4 regions of the Kocuria sp. WRN011 genome follow, and region 1 is predicted to be linked to each of the others. Evidence: riboswitches for the same ligand, from Rfam matches in the RefSeq annotation. Region 1 holds a riboswitch; each other region holds the start of a gene.
The links. Region 1 has a riboswitch for S-adenosylmethionine ahead of CKW39_RS13110 (methylenetetrahydrofolate reductase). Riboswitches for the same ligand answer to the same signal wherever they lie in the genome.
Positions count from the first base shown of each region.

Region 2: another riboswitch for S-adenosylmethionine. It lies ahead of CKW39_RS00310 (O-acetylhomoserine aminocarboxypropyltransferase/cysteine synthase family protein); the one in region 1 lies ahead of CKW39_RS13110 (methylenetetrahydrofolate reductase).
Region 3: another riboswitch for S-adenosylmethionine. It lies ahead of CKW39_RS03380 (bifunctional o-acetylhomoserine/o-acetylserine sulfhydrylase); the one in region 1 lies ahead of CKW39_RS13110 (methylenetetrahydrofolate reductase).
Region 4: another riboswitch for S-adenosylmethionine. It lies ahead of CKW39_RS03165 (MetQ/NlpA family ABC transporter substrate-binding protein); the one in region 1 lies ahead of CKW39_RS13110 (methylenetetrahydrofolate reductase).

Region 1 is NZ_NSGI01000010.1:10,552-14,469, reverse strand. Features, by position in the region: gene CKW39_RS13125 (fructosamine kinase family protein) at 1-735, opposite strand, end outside; gene CKW39_RS13120 (SDR family NAD(P)-dependent oxidoreductase) at 794-1,537, shown strand; gene CKW39_RS13115 (SDR family NAD(P)-dependent oxidoreductase) at 1,659-2,630, shown strand; SAM riboswitch class IV at 2,696-2,813, shown strand; gene CKW39_RS13110 (methylenetetrahydrofolate reductase) at 2,856-3,851, shown strand.
Region 2 is NZ_NSGI01000001.1:65,594-69,511, forward strand. Features, by position in the region: gene CKW39_RS00310 (O-acetylhomoserine aminocarboxypropyltransferase/cysteine synthase family protein) at 1-1,325, opposite strand, end outside; SAM riboswitch class I at 1,387-1,484, opposite strand; gene CKW39_RS00315 (succinate dehydrogenase/fumarate reductase iron-sulfur subunit) at 1,597-2,292, opposite strand; gene CKW39_RS00320 (succinate dehydrogenase cytochrome b subunit) at 2,292-3,095, opposite strand; gene CKW39_RS00325 (hypothetical protein) at 3,274-3,831, shown strand; gene CKW39_RS00330 (AMP-binding protein) at 3,902-3,918, opposite strand, start outside.
Region 3 is NZ_NSGI01000002.1:124,412-128,329, reverse strand. Features, by position in the region: gene CKW39_RS03390 (CPBP family intramembrane glutamic endopeptidase) at 1-104, shown strand, start outside; gene CKW39_RS03385 (VOC family protein) at 175-813, opposite strand; SAM riboswitch class IV at 929-1,047, shown strand; gene CKW39_RS03380 (bifunctional o-acetylhomoserine/o-acetylserine sulfhydrylase) at 1,124-2,518, shown strand; gene CKW39_RS03375 (homoserine O-acetyltransferase) at 2,515-3,690, shown strand; gene CKW39_RS03370 (SGNH/GDSL hydrolase family protein) at 3,687-3,918, opposite strand, start outside.
Region 4 is NZ_NSGI01000002.1:77,308-81,225, forward strand. Features, by position in the region: gene CKW39_RS03160 (methionine ABC transporter ATP-binding protein) at 1-678, opposite strand, end outside; gene CKW39_RS03165 (MetQ/NlpA family ABC transporter substrate-binding protein) at 675-1,562, opposite strand; SAM riboswitch class IV at 1,666-1,780, opposite strand; gene dxr (1-deoxy-D-xylulose-5-phosphate reductoisomerase) at 1,813-3,096, opposite strand; gene CKW39_RS03175 (GlsB/YeaQ/YmgE family stress response membrane protein) at 3,208-3,477, opposite strand; gene CKW39_RS03180 (cation acetate symporter) at 3,595-3,918, opposite strand, start outside.

The sequences.
Region 1 (3,918 bases):
GTAGACCTCGTCGTAGGCGTTGAAGCAGTCCTCGCCGAAACCGCCGAACAGCAGCATCATCGCCAGGTCGTATTCGCGGTGCCCATAGAACGAGGACGGGTCGATCAGCCAGTTGTGGCCGCTCGAATCGACCACGCGGTTGCCCGCCCACAGGTCGCCGTGGAGCAGGCTGGGTGGCTCGGCCGGCCCGGCAAGTTCGGCCGCGCGCGGTGCCAGGTCAGCCAGCAGGTCCGACGCCGCCGGGTCAAGATGTCCCGAGTCGATGGCCGTGCGCAGCAACGGTTCGATGCGGCGGTGCAACAGGAAATCGGCCCAGTTGTCGGTGGGTGAGAGATCCACCGGGAAGGATCCGATGCGCTGGGGCAGCTCAGGGTCCAGCCCGCCGAAATGCGGTGCGTCGGCACGGTGGATCTGCGCCAGGCCACTACCGCATTCCGCCTCGATCGCGGCGCCGCCCGCGCCATAGGATTCGTCGATCCATTCCAGGACCAGTCCCTGGTCGGTCACGCGGATGACCCGCGGCACCGAGAGCTCGGGCGGTGCCGCCGATCGGAGAGCTTCCAGTCCCGCAGCTTCCAGCTCCAACACACCGGCTGGCGCATCGAGCATGGTCTTGGCGAACAGTTGCCCATCAGAGGTGTCCAGACGATAGGCGGCGGCGGTATCACCCCCGCTCAGCGACTGCACACCGGTGACATCGAGATCGGCAAGGAGGTCTTCAGGCAACTGATCCATGTTTCCTCTCTACACCATTCTGGACGGTGCTCACAGGGTCTTTTTCTAGGCTGAACACATGCAACTACAGGACAAAGTGGTCATTGTGACGGGCGGAGCATCGGGTATCGGGGGCGCGCTGAGCCGAGTGCTCGCACGCCGGGGTGCGAGCGTCGTCGCCGTGGATATCAACGAAGAAGCAGGCCAACAGCTGGAGTCGGAACTGGGCGAGAGCGTGGTCTTCGTGGCGGGTGATGTGTCGCTCGAGGAAACCGCGCAGACCGCGGTACGGACCGCCGTCGAACGCTTCGGACACCTGGATGCCCTGGTCAACAACGCGCACGCATCCAAGCAGGCCATGTTCCTGGACCTGGACGGGGACGCCTGGGAGCTGTCCTTCAACACGGGACTGCGTGCCACGCGGCAGTTCATGAAGGCCGCGCATTCCGAGCTCGCCAAGCAGGGCGGTTCGGTCGTGAACTTCGGATCCGGATCCGCGGTGAGCGGGCAGCCGACGCAGGCCGCCTACGCATCGGCCAAGGAAGCAATCCGCGGCCTCACGCGCGTGGTCGCCAACGAGTGGGCTGGAGACAACATTCGCATCAACGCTGTGATGCCCATTGCGCTGACCGAGGGCGTGGCCAAGTGGAAGGAAGCCTTCCCGGAGATGTATCAGAAGTCGCTCAGCCACATTCCGCTGGGCCGCTTCGGCGACCCGCAGGAAGACGTCGCGCCGCTGGTGGCCTTCCTCATTTCCGACGACGCTCGCTTCATCACCGGCCAGGCGATCGCCGTGGACGGCGGGGCCACCAAGCTCTACTGAGCCCTAACGACAGACCCTCGAGGCGTCTGCGGCGGCCCGTTCTCGCGCCGCCGCAGACGCTTTTTCAAGAAACATCTGTCACGGAACCTCCGACAACCACCGGACCGGGGATACTCGAAGCATGGCCCCCGACCAGCCCCCTGTCCCCGCCGAGCAACGTGCCACCGACACCGCCCCCGTGGTGATCACGGGCGCCACATCGGGACTGGGTCGCGAGACCGCCCGGACACTGGCGAAGCAGGGGTTTCCCCTGATTCTGGCTGTCCGAGACGTGGCCGGGGCACGCGAACAAGCGGACGCGCTGTCAGCCAACGGCACCTCCGTAGACGTCCGACATCTAGACCTTGCCGACCTGTCCAGCGTGAAGTCCTTCAGCAAGGATCTCCTCGCGGACGACATCATTCCCCAAGCCATTATCTGCAACGCCGGGGTCCAAACCTTCGACCGGATGCGACGTTCCGCGGACCGGTTCGAGCTGACTATGGCCACCAACGTGATGGGCCACGTGATACTGCTTGAGCCGCTCTTGAAACGCATGGCGCCCGGTTCCAGGGTCATCACGCTGGGTAGCCAAACTCACCGCGGCGGACTTCGTGCCTTCGGATTTCCCGGTGCACGCTGGTCGAGTATGGACGAACTCTTGAGCCCTCCGGATCCCGACCCCAACGCCAGGGACAACGGTCTAGTGCGCTACTCGACCTCCAAACTCGCGTGCATCGCCATGGCCTACGAGATCGACCAAACGTGGCGGAATCGTGGCGTGAGGGCCGCAAGTTTCGACCCCGGCCTCATGCCGGACACCGGCCTGGCTCGCAACTACCCCCGCGTCGTGCAGAAGATTTACTCGACACTGGCACCCTTGATCGCTCGGATTCCCGGCGCCAATCTGGTCAAGACCTCTGCCGAAAACCTCGCGTGGCTGGCTACCTCCCCAGACGCGGAACTGCTCATGGGCCACTACGTGGCGGGCCGGAAGCCCCGCGCCAGCTCCCCCTTGAGTTATACCCCTGACCTGCGGCAAGACGTTTGGCAGACGAGTCTTGAACGCGCCGGGGCGGCTCTAAAGAACGGCCCCAAGGAACGGCCCGACTGAACCGATCCACTTCACGCGTGTGACTTGCGCCGCCAAAACCGTGTGCTAGTGTCTCTCGCAACAAGGATCATGAGTCCCGGTGTGAAGCTCTGGCTAACCGGGCGGCAACCCTCCAGCACGTAGCGGGGTGCCCCAGATGAGGATCCGGCCGCCGCGCAACCGCACGGCGAGCAAGTACGGCGCACGGAGAAACCTCCGGCGTCCTGAACCGCCGGAGGTATTTTTATGCCCGCCCTGTCCACTCCCCAGATCTCGGAGCAGACCGTCACCACGGGGCCGCCCACGGGAACGTCGTGGTTGGTGCGCAGGCCGCGCCGCGAATCCTTGATCTCGTTCGAGGTGTTCCCGCCGCACCCCACTCGCGATCCCGAGGCCGTGTGGCGCAACATCGACACCATGGCCGCGGCCGGCCCGGATTTCTTCTCGGTCACCCACGGTCACTCCGGCACGAACGGGGTGTCCCGCGAAACGCTGCGGCACCTGCTCAAACAGACCAAGACCCCCGCCGTAGCCCACCTGACCTGCGGTGGCACCGATCGCGCGGGTCTGGAGCGCGCCGTCGAAGATTTGCTTGACGACGGCGTTCGCGACCTTCTCGCACTGCGCGGCGATCCGCCCGTGGGTGGTGGCGAGTGGGTCACCCACCCGGGTGGTTTCGACCGCGCTTCCCAACTGGTCGAGTTGATCCGCGAGGTCGAGGAGCGGAAGTTCGGCGCCTGCGAGCGCCCCGGAAAGCGCCCCGTCTCGGTTTCGGTGGCCTGCTATCCCGTGGCCGCGAAGGGCCGCGATTTCGAAGCGGACCTCGCCGCCCTGTGGGACAAGCAGCAAGCCGGCGCCGACTACGCGATCACCCAGGTGCTCTACGACGCCCAGGACTACGTGCGGTTCCTGGAACGTGCGCGTTCGGAGGGTATCCACATTCCGATCATCGCCGGTCTGGTGCCACTGACTGATATCAAGCGCCTGGGCCGAATGACCGAGCTGACCGGCGTTCCGATCCCCGAGCGGATCACCAAATTCTTGGACACCGATCACCCCGGTGAACTGCGCCGCAGGGGCATTGCGGCAACGCTCACCTTGATCGATGAGCTGCTGGACTTCGGTTGCCCGGGTCTGCACTTGTTCACGTTCAACCGGCCGGACGCCCCGCTGGCCATCCTTGATCATCTCCGGGTGCGCGATGCCGCCCGCGAGTTCCGTGGGAGCTCGTCGGCGGCCTGACCGCCGCCCGTCAGTGGCCGCACCACGGTCACGGCAGCACCCGCATTTCCCTTCCGACAGAACCTTC
Region 2 (3,918 bases), on a different contig from region 1:
TCGACGACGTCGCCCTCGCGGTTGATCCCGGTCGCGGCGGTCAGTGCCTGGTCCAGGTCCCACAGGATGTCGGCGGGGTCCTCGAGACCCACGGAAATGCGGATCAGGTCTTCCTTCACGCCGCCGGATTCCAGCTGCTCGGAGGTGAGCTGCTGGTGAGTGGTGGACGCCGGGTGCAGCACCAGGGTGCGGGCGTCACCGATGTTGGCCAGGTGCGAGGCCAGCTGCAGGTTTTCGATGAACCGGCCACCCACTTCGCGTCCGCTGAGCTGATCGGTGCCGGCCACCCCGAAGGCGAACACGGAACCAATGCCCTGCGGCAGGTACTTCTTTGCGCGTTCGTGGTGCGGGTGATCCTCGAGGCCCGCGTAGTTCACGTAGCCGATGCGCGGATCGGTGGCCAGCCACTGCACGACCTCTTGCGCGTTCGCCACGTGGGCGTCCATGCGCTGGGGGAGGGTTTCCACTCCCTGCAGCAGGTTCCACGCGGCCTGCGGGGTCAGCGATGGACCGATGTCGCGCAGCTGCTCGGAACGCAGCTTGGTCAGGAAGCCGTACTCACCGAAGTTCCCCCACCACGTCACGTTGTTGTACGAGGGGACCGGCTCGGTCATTGCAGGGAACTTGCCGTTGCCCCAGTTGAAACGACCGGACTCGACCACCACACCGCCCAGGGTGTTGCCGTGGCCGCCCAGGAATTTGGTGATCGAGTGGATCACGATGTCCGCGCCGTGCTCGAACGGACGGCACAGGTACGGGGTGTTGAGTGTGGCATCCACGATCAGCGGCAGGCCTGCCTCGTGGGCGACCTCCGCCAAGCCTTCCAAATCGGCGATCTCACCGGACGGGTTGGCCACGAGCTCGGTGTAAACGGCCTTGGTGTTCTCGGTGATGGCCGCCTTGTAGTCGGCCGGATCGGTGCCGGGAACAAAGGTGGTCTCCACACCGAAGCGCCGCAGGGTCACGTCCAACTGCGTGACCGTTCCGCCGTAGAGCTGGGAGGAAGCCACCACGTGATCGCCCTGTCCGCACAGCGCGGCAAAGGTGATGAACTCGGCAGCCATACCGGAGGCCGTTGCTACCGCGCCGATACCGCCCTCGAGGGACGCAATCCGTTCCTCCAGCGCAGCCACGGTGGGGTTGCCGATGCGCGAGTAGATGTTGCCGTACTTCTGCAGCGCGAAGAGGTTAGCGGCGTCGTCGGCGTCTTTGAAGACGAACGAACTGGTCTGGTAGATCGGGACGGAACGGGCGCCGTGCTCGGCGTCCGGGGTGCCGCCTGCGTGCAGTGCACGGGTGCGGAAACCGAACTGGTGCTCGGCCATAGGGCTCCTCCTTGTCGGCCGCGTACAGCTCCCGTCCGAACACTGCCCGGGGCCGCGCAGCACTCCATCGGTCCTGGCGGTAGCACCGTGCAGTAGGCCGATCGCTGCGGGTTGCTGCGGCGTCGTCGATCCAGGTCTCTCGGCCGCTCGGGATGGTGAGTCCATTGTGTCGCGTGGGTGTCGACGTTCACAAACCGGGGCCCGCCGGTGACCACGGTGCGAGACGGCCGTCGACGCCGCCGCGCGGGACCTCCCGCGCATCCGCGGTGAATTAGGCGTACTTCCCCGGGTTCATCCGGCGGAGATTTTCTCGAGCGACTTCCGTGAGGTTCTCGAGGGGGAGGCCGGCGGGGCAGACCTCCATGCAATCGCCCAAAAGGGAGCAGGGGCCGAACTCGTGCTCGGCGGCGTCGAGCACCTTGCTCGAGCGTTCGTTCCGTTCCTCCGGAGTCTTGGCGAGCGGCGGGAGTTCCTTGAGCAGCGTGCCCACGTACAACTGGCCGGAACCGTTGGGGCAAGCCGCCACGCATGCGCCACAGCTGATGCAGCCGGCGTTGCCCAGGGCCTTGAGTGCCACCGGGAACTTGGCCTCCTTGGCCACCCGCCGCAGAGCCTTCTTGTCCACGGACAGATCTTTCTTGACCGGGAACGAGCCCGCGCGCATGGGTTCGATGAAGATCTCGTCCCCATCGCGGTAGGCCCGCAGTGACTGCGTGCATGATGCCTGGTTCTTGTCCGGGCCGTGGGGCACGCCGTCCACGGTCACGCCGCACTTGCCGCAGATGCCTTCCCGGCAGCCATCGTCAAAGCTGACGGGGTCATCGCCCTGGCGAGTGAGGGTTTCGTTGACCGCGTCGAGTAGGTCCAGAATGCTCATGTCTTCGCGAGCCTCGACCGGGCTCACGGCCACGAACGTGCCCTGATCCTCGGCGGAAGCCTGCCGCCACACGTGCACTGTCAGCAGCATCAGCGCACCACCTTGGCCTGTACGGCCACGGGGATGGTGACGTTTCCGAGAGCCACAGTGGCACCCACCAGCTTGGCCATGGCCTCGATCAATTGGGCGCGCTGTTCGGTGGTCGTGAAGCCTGCGTCCATGGCGGCCGTGCGCACGCCGTGAATCATGTGGCCCGCCAAGGCAGCCATGGATGCGGTGTAGAAGAACGCGACGCTCGGGCGGGACAGGCTTGCCACCAGATTGCCGTAGGCGTCCCCGTGGCGATGCTTCACTGACGCCGCCGGGCGCGCCCCGACCGTCAGATCCGCAACGTGGTACGCAGTGAACAGACCGAGCACCACACCCGTGGAGCGCATGGAGCGGGCGATGATCTGGGGGACCGAGCGACGCCGGCCACGAGGACGCCTGCGCTGCTTGCCCGTGAGCTGGAGCTTGAGGTCCTGAAACGTGCTCTGGACCGTGTGGCGCTCGGCGCGCATGGCCCGCAGTGTGAGTTCGGCGCCGGCCATGATGTGGCTCGTGGCGCTCGCGAGCAACCCGATACGCACCACCCACAGCACGGAATTTCGCGGCAGCACCGGAGCACCGACGGTGCGGAGGAATTCCGCATAGTCGTTGTAGTGCTTCCGGCCCAGGTACACCTGCATGTTCCCGGCCATGTGCCCCGCGGTGAACAGGCTCAAGATGGTTCCGGACGCGGCCATGGCGAGTTTGAGCTCGGCATTGGTGGCGTCCTTGAACATCACCTCCCACGCGCTGAGCTTGGGAGTGGAGTCGGCAGTGTCCGTCGAAGGCTGAGCGGCGGGATTCATCACTGGATCATCCTAAGAGTTCTGCGCGGAAGTATCAGTTCGAGTGCCCTGGGAAGTAACGAACAACTCGATCCTCATGCGCGCGGGGTGAAATTCCAACGCTCGGGGGAGTCGGTGCCTGCCTTTTCTTCGTAGCCTTAAAGATAAGGAGCAACCAGGCGATGACTAGGAGCGCTGGATGACTGACTCACGTGACGCCCCGCGGGAAAGAACTCGCAACCGAGCCCAGGACCTCGATGGCGATCAACCCATCACGACCTTCAGGGAGCGGCCTCAACCGAACTTTGCGCTGGATCCGTTCCACAGGGTGCTTCTTTTGGTCAGCATGATCTCGGCCGTGGCCCTGCCGGTGTACTTCTTCCTGCGGTATTCGGGTGCCCAGGGAGATTTCGCCCTCCATTACGACTTCACTGGTGACGTGACCCGCGAGGGGTCTTTCCAAGAGGCCGCCATTATCCTCGTGCTGCTGAGTCTGCTGACGATCGGTTGTGGAGTGCTGACGCGATACCCACGGGTCTTCAACTTCCCCGTGACCCTCACCCGGGACAACGTGCAGCGTCAGTACAAGAACGCCGTACAGATGTTGGTGTGGGTGGTTGCCGGTATGGCGGCGGTCCTGGCCATCATGGTGGGAGGCTGGCTCGGGATCCTCAGTGCGGACCTGATGTGGCTGCCGCTCGCGGCCATGGGGATCGTCCTGATCGTGTTCATCCGGCGGATGGTCAAGCTCCGCTGAAATCGTCGGGCCGGCTCAACCCAGCCGGCCCGACGACGCCGCTCAGCGCTTTTCCTTGCTCAGCCCACGTTTATTCGCGTGTCGCCA
Region 3 (3,918 bases), on a different contig from region 1:
TCGTGTGGGTGTACCGGCGCTACGGTCGCCTCGCACCGCTGCTCATCGCCCACGCGCTCCTGGACATCACCGGTTTCCTGCTCCCGCAACTACTGGCGGGTTAATCGACGACGACGCCGCTGCAGCCACCTTTTCGAGCGAAAGGTTGCGGCAGCGGCGTCGTCGACGGGAAAACTAAATGGTGACCAAGCCGTCCGGCGTAGCGAAGGAAACCGCCATGACGCCGGGCGTCCCGTTGGGAGCGGACCAGGTGACGTCGAGTGAGGCCAGCACGTCCTCGACCGGGCCACCCAGCCACTCGGTCACGCGCTCGGGCGAGCCGGCAATGTCCATACCGGCCAACTGAACGTCCGTGATGCGCGCCTGGGAGGGATGCATATCGGACTCGGAATCGAAGCGAACCATGAACGGCAACTGGGGATCCGAGATCAAACCCTTCACGCCGATCTGATGCCACTCCAACTGACGACCGTCCGGGAACAACCGGGAACCGGGTACGGAGGGGCGGCCCAACTTGTCCTCGTAGGGCGTGAGGTCCTGCACCTCGACCACCCAACCGAGCCAACCGCCGCCGGCTTCGGAACGTGCGCGGACGGCCTGACCGAACGGCGCCTTGTCTGCGGCGGGGTGCTCGAGAACCTCGACCACTTCCACGTACTGGTGCCCGGTGAGCGGCAGGATCATGTTTCGCGTACCGAAGCGCGGGTGAATGCCGCCCTTGACCGGCTCGATCCCTAGCTGATCGGCAATCCGTTCCGTGGTGGCTTCAAGACCATCGGATTGAGCTGCGAATGAGACATGATCCAGTTTCATGGTCACATCGTGGCACCGCGCACAGTGGTCTCCAAATCGAGAGCTGAAACATGACCGTGTGACGCGGGTAACTCGGCTTGACGTTCGAGGTACCGGCTCCGGACAATGAAGGGCAGGTCACGAGAGTCAGCGACAAGCCCCAGCTAGCTGACCGGCAACCCTCCCTCCGCGGTGGGGTGCCCTGGGTGAGGACCAGGCCGCATCGAAATACTTCGGTGTTGGCAAGCGCGGGTCACAGGTGCCCGATCGCTGCACGGGCACCGTGCTGCGGATCGATCACCGGGCCCCTGATCCTGAGAGGGAGTGCGGTATGAGCCCCGCAGCCACCCCGTCCAACCCAGAGGGTTGGGCCTTCGAAACTCGACAGATCCACGCGGGTCAGGAACCCGATCCCACCACGGGGTCCCGGGCGCTGCCGATCCACCAGACCACGTCCTACGTGTTCCCGGATGCGGAGACGGCAGCCAACCGGTTTGCCCTGGCCGAGCTTGGGCCCATCTACACGCGCCTGACGAACCCGACCACGGAAGTGGTCGAGAACCGCGTGGCCTCCCTAGAGGGAGGCGTGGGTGCACTCATGCTCAGCTCGGGCCAGGCCGCCTCCACGTTCGCGATCCTGAACCTGGGCGGCGCCCGAACTCACGTGGTGGCTAGCCCATCCATGTACGGCGGCACGTACAACCTGTTGCGCCACACGCTGCCCAAACTGGGTGTGGAGACCACGTTCGTCTCCGACCCTGACGATCCCGAGGCGTGGCGCGCGGCGGTCAAGCCCAACACCGTGGCGTTCTTCGGGGAGACCATCCCCAATCCGCGTAATGATGTGCTGGACATCGAGACCATTTCCGCGGTGGCACACGAGTCCGGTGTGCCGCTGATCGTGGACAACACCATTGCCACGCCGTACCTCATCCGCCCGATCGAGTGGGGCGCTGACATTGTGGTGCATTCCGCGACCAAGTTCATGGGTGGTCATGGCACGTCCATCGGCGGCATGATCGTGGACGCGGGTAACTTCGATTTCGGCCAGGACCCGCAGCGCTTCCCGGCTTTCAACGAGCCGGACGATTCCTACAACGGCCTGGTCTACGCACAGGCGCTCGGTAAGGACGGGATCTTCGGGGTGAACCTGTCGTACATCCTGAAGGCGCGCGTGCAGTTGCTGCGTGACCTGGGATCGTCGATTTCCCCGTTCAACGCGTTCCTCATCGAGCAGGGGATCGAGACGCTGTCCTTGCGTATGGATCGGCACGTTGCGAACGCACAGAAGGTCGCGGAGTGGCTCGAGGCGCGCGACGACGTTCGCGCCGTTTCCTATGCGGGCCTCGCCTCCTCGCCGTGGCACGACCGCGCCCAGAAGTACTCGCCCAAGGGTGCCGGTTCCGTGCTCGGATTCGTGCTCGACGGCGGGCGCGAGGCGGGTACCGCGTTCGTGGATGCCCTGACCCTGCACTCCAACGTGGCCAACATTGGCGATGCCCGTTCGTTGGTGATCCACCCTGCCTCCACCACGCACTCACAGCTGACCGAAGAGGAGCAGCGGGCCACGGGTATCGAACCCGGGTTTGTGCGGCTGTCCGTGGGCTTGGAGTCCATCGATGACATCGTGGCCGACCTGGAATCCGGATTCGAGGCCGTGGCCGCGCTGGGTGAGGCTGCGGCGTCGTCGACGATCGGCTCGGATGGAGAGGGAACGCGGGCGTGACCATCGTGGGAGGCGGGACCACCGATTCGCTCGTGCGCGAGGACGGCGTAGTGGGCTATATCGACGTGGGTCCCTTGACCTTGGAATCCGGGTACCGTCTCCCACGCGCGCGCTTGGCCTACGAAACGTGGGGGCACCTCAACGAGGACGCCTCCAACGCCGTGTTGATCGAGCACGCACTGACCGGGGACTCCCACGTCGCACGCGGCCAGTCGCGCGAACACGCGCCCGAGGTTGAGCGCTTGGCCGCGGAAGCGGGCGGATGGTGGGATGGACTGGTGGGTCCGGGGGCGGCCATCGACACCGATAAGTACTTCGTGGTGTGCGCCAACATTCTCGGTGGTTGCTACGGCAGCACCGGTCCGGCCACCCAGGCACCACCGGAAGTGGACCCGGACCAAAAATCGTGGGGTTCCCGTTTCCCGCGCATCACCGTGCGGGACACGGTGATCGCGGAGGCCGTTCTGTCCGATGCTTTGGGAATCGAGCGTTGGCGACTGGTGATCGGCGGCTCCATGGGGGGTGCCCGGGCTCTCGAGTGGGCCGTGATGTACCCGGATCGAGTGGCGGCGTGCGGCGTGATCGCGGCGTGTGCTTCGGCCAGCGCGGAACTGCTCGCATGGGGACAGGCCCAAGCGCTCGCGATCCGGCAGGACCCGAATTTCCGCGGCGGGGACTACTACGACAGTGAGTTCCCGGAAGCGGGACTGGGCCTCGCGCGGCGCATCGCCCACATCACCTACCGCTCAGCCGCGGAGTTGCACTATCGGTTCGGCCGTGAGGCCCAGCCGAATGAGGACGTGGACGGGACCTACACGGCCGAGCGAGGCCGCTACCGCGTGGAAAGCTACCTGGACCACCAGGCCTCCAAGCTCGCGGGTCGCTTTGACGCGAACTCGTACCTGAGCGTCAACGAGACCCTGATGTCCCACGACATCACGCGTGGCCGCGGCAGCTTGGAAGAAGTGCTGGCAGGCACCTCGTGCGAGTGGCTCGTGGCCGGGGTCGATTCGGACCGGTTGTTCTTCCCTGCGGAATCGGCCGAACTCGTGCGGGCGCTGCCGGGTGAGCAGACCCTGCACATGATCAGCTCGCCGAGCGGTCACGACGGGTTCTTGATCGAGGCACCTCAGCTGGGCATGCTGCTCAAGAAGTCGGTGTTGAAGGACTAACCCTGTCCGGCCTCCGGGTCGGAGGGGTGCCGGTCGCTTGAAATCTGCGCATTCGCTTGTTCACCCGCACCCGGGATCACGGCTCGGCCGAATTTCGGCCGCTTGGCGGTGATGGAGTCTCCCGAACTGCGCTTGGTGAGGCGGCGGGCAACCCACGGCGCAAAGTGCTTCCGAGCCCACACGAGATCATCCCTGCGGACTTCCCGCTTTGTCCTGGCAGGTTGTGCT
Region 4 (3,918 bases), on a different contig from region 1:
CACGGCTACGCGATCCGCGATGGAACGCACCACGTCCATCTCGTGGGTGATCAGCACAATGGTGATCCCCAGTTCCCGGTTGACCCGCTTGAGCAGTCCGAGCACTTCCTGGGTGGTTTCGGGGTCCAGCGCCGAGGTCGATTCGTCCGCGAGTAACAACTCCGGATTGGAGGCGAGGGCGCGAGCAATGCCCACGCGCTGCTTCTGCCCACCGGACAGCTCTTCGGGATAGTTCTTGGCACGGTCCGTCAGTCCCACGAAGTCCAGCAGCTCGGTCACTCGCCGTTTGCGCTCCTCGGGCTTCCACCCGGCACGCTTGAGCGGATACTCGATATTGCCCGCCACGGTGCGCGAGTTGAACAGGTTGAACTGCTGAAAGATCATGCCGATCTTGCGGCGGATGGGTGCCAACTGCACCTCGGACTTACCGTCCACCCGGTTACCCGCAACCTCGAGCGATCCGGAGCTGATGGGCTCCAGACCGTTGATCAATCGCACGAGGGTGGACTTGCCGGCTCCGGAGTACCCGATCACGGCAAAGATCTCGCCCTTGGTGATGTCCAGGGTGACGCTGTCCACGGCGTTGACCACTCGCGGTGCGCGCTTGGATCCGCCCGTGTAGACCTTGCTGACGTCCCGGAAGCGCACCAGGGTGCGCTCACTGGATACTTCCGTCACTGGGTCTGTTCCTTCAGGTCTTCCTGATACCGCGTCAGCAGATCCTTGAGTTCCTGCTGGTCCACCTCTGTCGGGACAGCGGTGCCCTTGCTCTCCTCGTCCTCGGCCTTCAAGACCTTGGGGTCGTAGTAGAAGCTTGCAACCTTCTTGAGAGTTTCGTTGTCGGCGTTGGCCTCGGTAGCAGCGAACAGGTTGTTGAAGACCTTGGCGCTGTCCTGCTTCGGATCATCCGATGCGAGAGCGGACTTGGGATCGATGTTCGCTCGGCCCAGGAAGTCGTTGTTGATCACGGAAGCCGCCACGGAATCCATTGACAAAACAGTCTGTTCGGCGGACACGGGACGCACAGAGACCTTGGACTTCTCGGTGTCGATATCGCCTTCGGTCGGGGCAATGGTGTCCTTGGTGAATTCGACCAGCCCCTCCTGCTTGAGCAGGTTCAGTGCACGACCCAGGTTGATCGAGTCATTGGGAATCGCGATCTCGTCGCCGTCCTTGATCTGGTCCAGGGAGTCGTACTTGCTGGAGTACATACCCAACGGGTAAATCGCGGTGGACCCGACCGGTGTGATGGTGTCACCAGAGTTGTTGTTGTAGTCAGCAAGGTACGCGGTGTGCTGGAACCAGTTCATGTCCACGTCGCCGCTCTTGGTGGCGGGGTTCGGCTGGTTGTAGTCGCTGAAATCCACGTACTCGACGGTGATGTCGTTCTCGGCAGCGACTTCCTTGAGCGCGTCGTGAGCGGGCTCCGAGCCGACGATGCCAATGGTGACGGTGCCGTCCGCAGCAGGATCGGAGGATTCAGAATCTCCGCCGCCGCACGCGGTCAAGGTGAGGCCGATGGTGGTGGCCAGCGCAAGGGGGATCAAACGGTGAGATCGCACGATGTGCCTTTCCGAGGTGTGAAATGTTCTGGGCGATTAACAACTGAAAGCGGTACGTCCGAGGACACACCGCAGTTGCAAGGCTCGTGCTAGTTGATTCGGGAAACCGCACTTGCCGGGAGCTACGTTAACCGCGGCCGGATGGTCATCTGGGGCACCCCGCTACGGGAGAGGGTTGCCGTCCGGCCAGCCAGAGCTTGACGCCGGATCTCGTCATCCGCGGCCAAGCCTAACATGGGGCCGGCGGTGATCAGCGTGCGCTGAAACGCTGCGCAATAAACTGATCCGCCCGGTTCCTGGCCCAGCCCTCGGCGCCCAGGACGTCCTCGAGCCGCGGGGTCGTGTCGCCCTCGTGTTCATTCACGACCACCGCAACGATGTCCACGATGGTCGTGAAGTTCACCTCACCCCGGTGGAAGGCGTACACGGCCTGCTCATTGGCCGCGTTGAACACGGCCGGCCAGGTGCCGCCCAGCGTCCCGGCATGCTTCATCAGCTCGATGGCGGGGAATGCCTCGGTGTCCAGCGGCTCGAAGGTCCAGTGCGCCGCTTGCGTCCAATCGCACGACACCGCCGCGCCGGGAATTCTGTGGGGCCACCCCATACCCAGGGCAATGGGCAGTCGCATGTCCGGCGGTGATACCTGGGCCAGGGTGGAACCGTCCACGAACTGGACCATGGAATGCACCACGGACTGTGGGTGCACGGTCACGTCTATCCGGTCCAGGGCAACGTCGAACAACAAGGATGCTTCCAGGACCTCAAGCGCCTTGTTGACCATGGTGGCCGAATTGGTCGTGACCATCACCCCCATGTCCCATGTGGGGTGTTTCAACGCCTGCTGGGGCGTGACCGTGGTGAGTTGATCCCGGGACATCCCTCGGAAGGGTCCGCCGGAGGCGGTGAGGATCAATCGGTCGACTTCGCTCGAACGGCCTCCCCGCAGCGCCTGCGCCAGAGCCGAGTGCTCGGAATCCACCGGGATCAGCGGGGTCTCCAGGCCGGTGGCGGCCGCGGCCTGTTTGACCAGCGGGCCGCCCGCGATGAGGGACTCCTTGTTGGCCAGCGCCACGGGCGTCCCCGCGTGTAATGCGGCGAGCGTGGGAGCCAGTCCGATGGACCCGGTGATGCCGTTGAGAACGACATCACAGTCCGAGTGTTCCGCCACGCACGTTGCGGCCTCAGGCCCGTGGAAGATCTCGGGGGTGAAGCCTGTCAGGCCCTCCCCCGAGGCTCGTTGGGCAATGAGTTCTTTCAGTTGCCGGGCGTGGTCGGCCGTGCCACTGGTTCCGACCGCGGCCACACGTTCTCGGACGGCCTGCTCCGCCAGCACCGGCAGGTTGGACGTTCCGGCGGCCAAGGCCGTGACCGACAGCGGCGGGTGCCCCGCGGCGGCGTCGCCCTCGCCCGGTCGCCGCAGGCCACGCGCGGAGGCGACGACGTCGAGCGCTTGCGTACCGATGGAGCCCGTGGAACCCAGAATGACCACGCGCCGGGGATGCTTGCCAGTGGCGCTGTCGAGTTCGGGGGTCATGGTCAGGGGTGCGTCGGACATGGTCACCAGTATCTCGTGGATCGGAGGAGCTCAGCACATACAACAAGGGCGCCACCCGGAGGTGACGCCCTCGTTCAGTGATGCCGTGGATCAGCGACGAGCGCCCTTGCGGCCGGTCACTGCACCGTAAATGAACAGCACGATGAGTGCGCCCACGATTGCGGTGATGATGGTTCCGATGTCGAACACGGATTCCAAGGATCCGATGCCCACCAGGCTGCCCAGGAAGCCGCCCAGGATGGCACCGATGATGCCCAGGATGATGGTGACGATGATGCCGCCACCCTGACGACCCGGCATGATGAGCTTGGCGAGTGCGCCAGCGATCAGGCCCAGGACGATCCAGCTAATAATGCCCATGATTCCTCCAGTTTAGCTGTTTGCTTTAACACGAGGTCGTCGCGTTCGTATGCCTTGGTCAGCGTACTGACTGCCAGCTTCCTATCAGGTTACAGGAGAAATCGTCAGGACACTCAATCAGTGATCGACTGCCTTCTCAGCACCAACGCCCGTCAAGGAACGAACTTCCATCTCGGCCTGCTTCTTGGGATCCTCCGGCCGACGCTCGGACATGGAACCGAGGAAGCCCAATAGGAACGACAACGGAATGGAGATGATGCCCGGGTTGGACAGCGGGTAGATGGCGAAATCTGCACCCGGGATCATGGACGTCTCAGCGCCCGACATCACCGGCGAGAAGATGATCAGAACCACGGAGCTGATCAGACCTCCGTACATGGACAGCACGGCACCGCGGGTGGTGAAGCGCTTCCAGTACAGCGAGTACAGGATCGTGGGGAG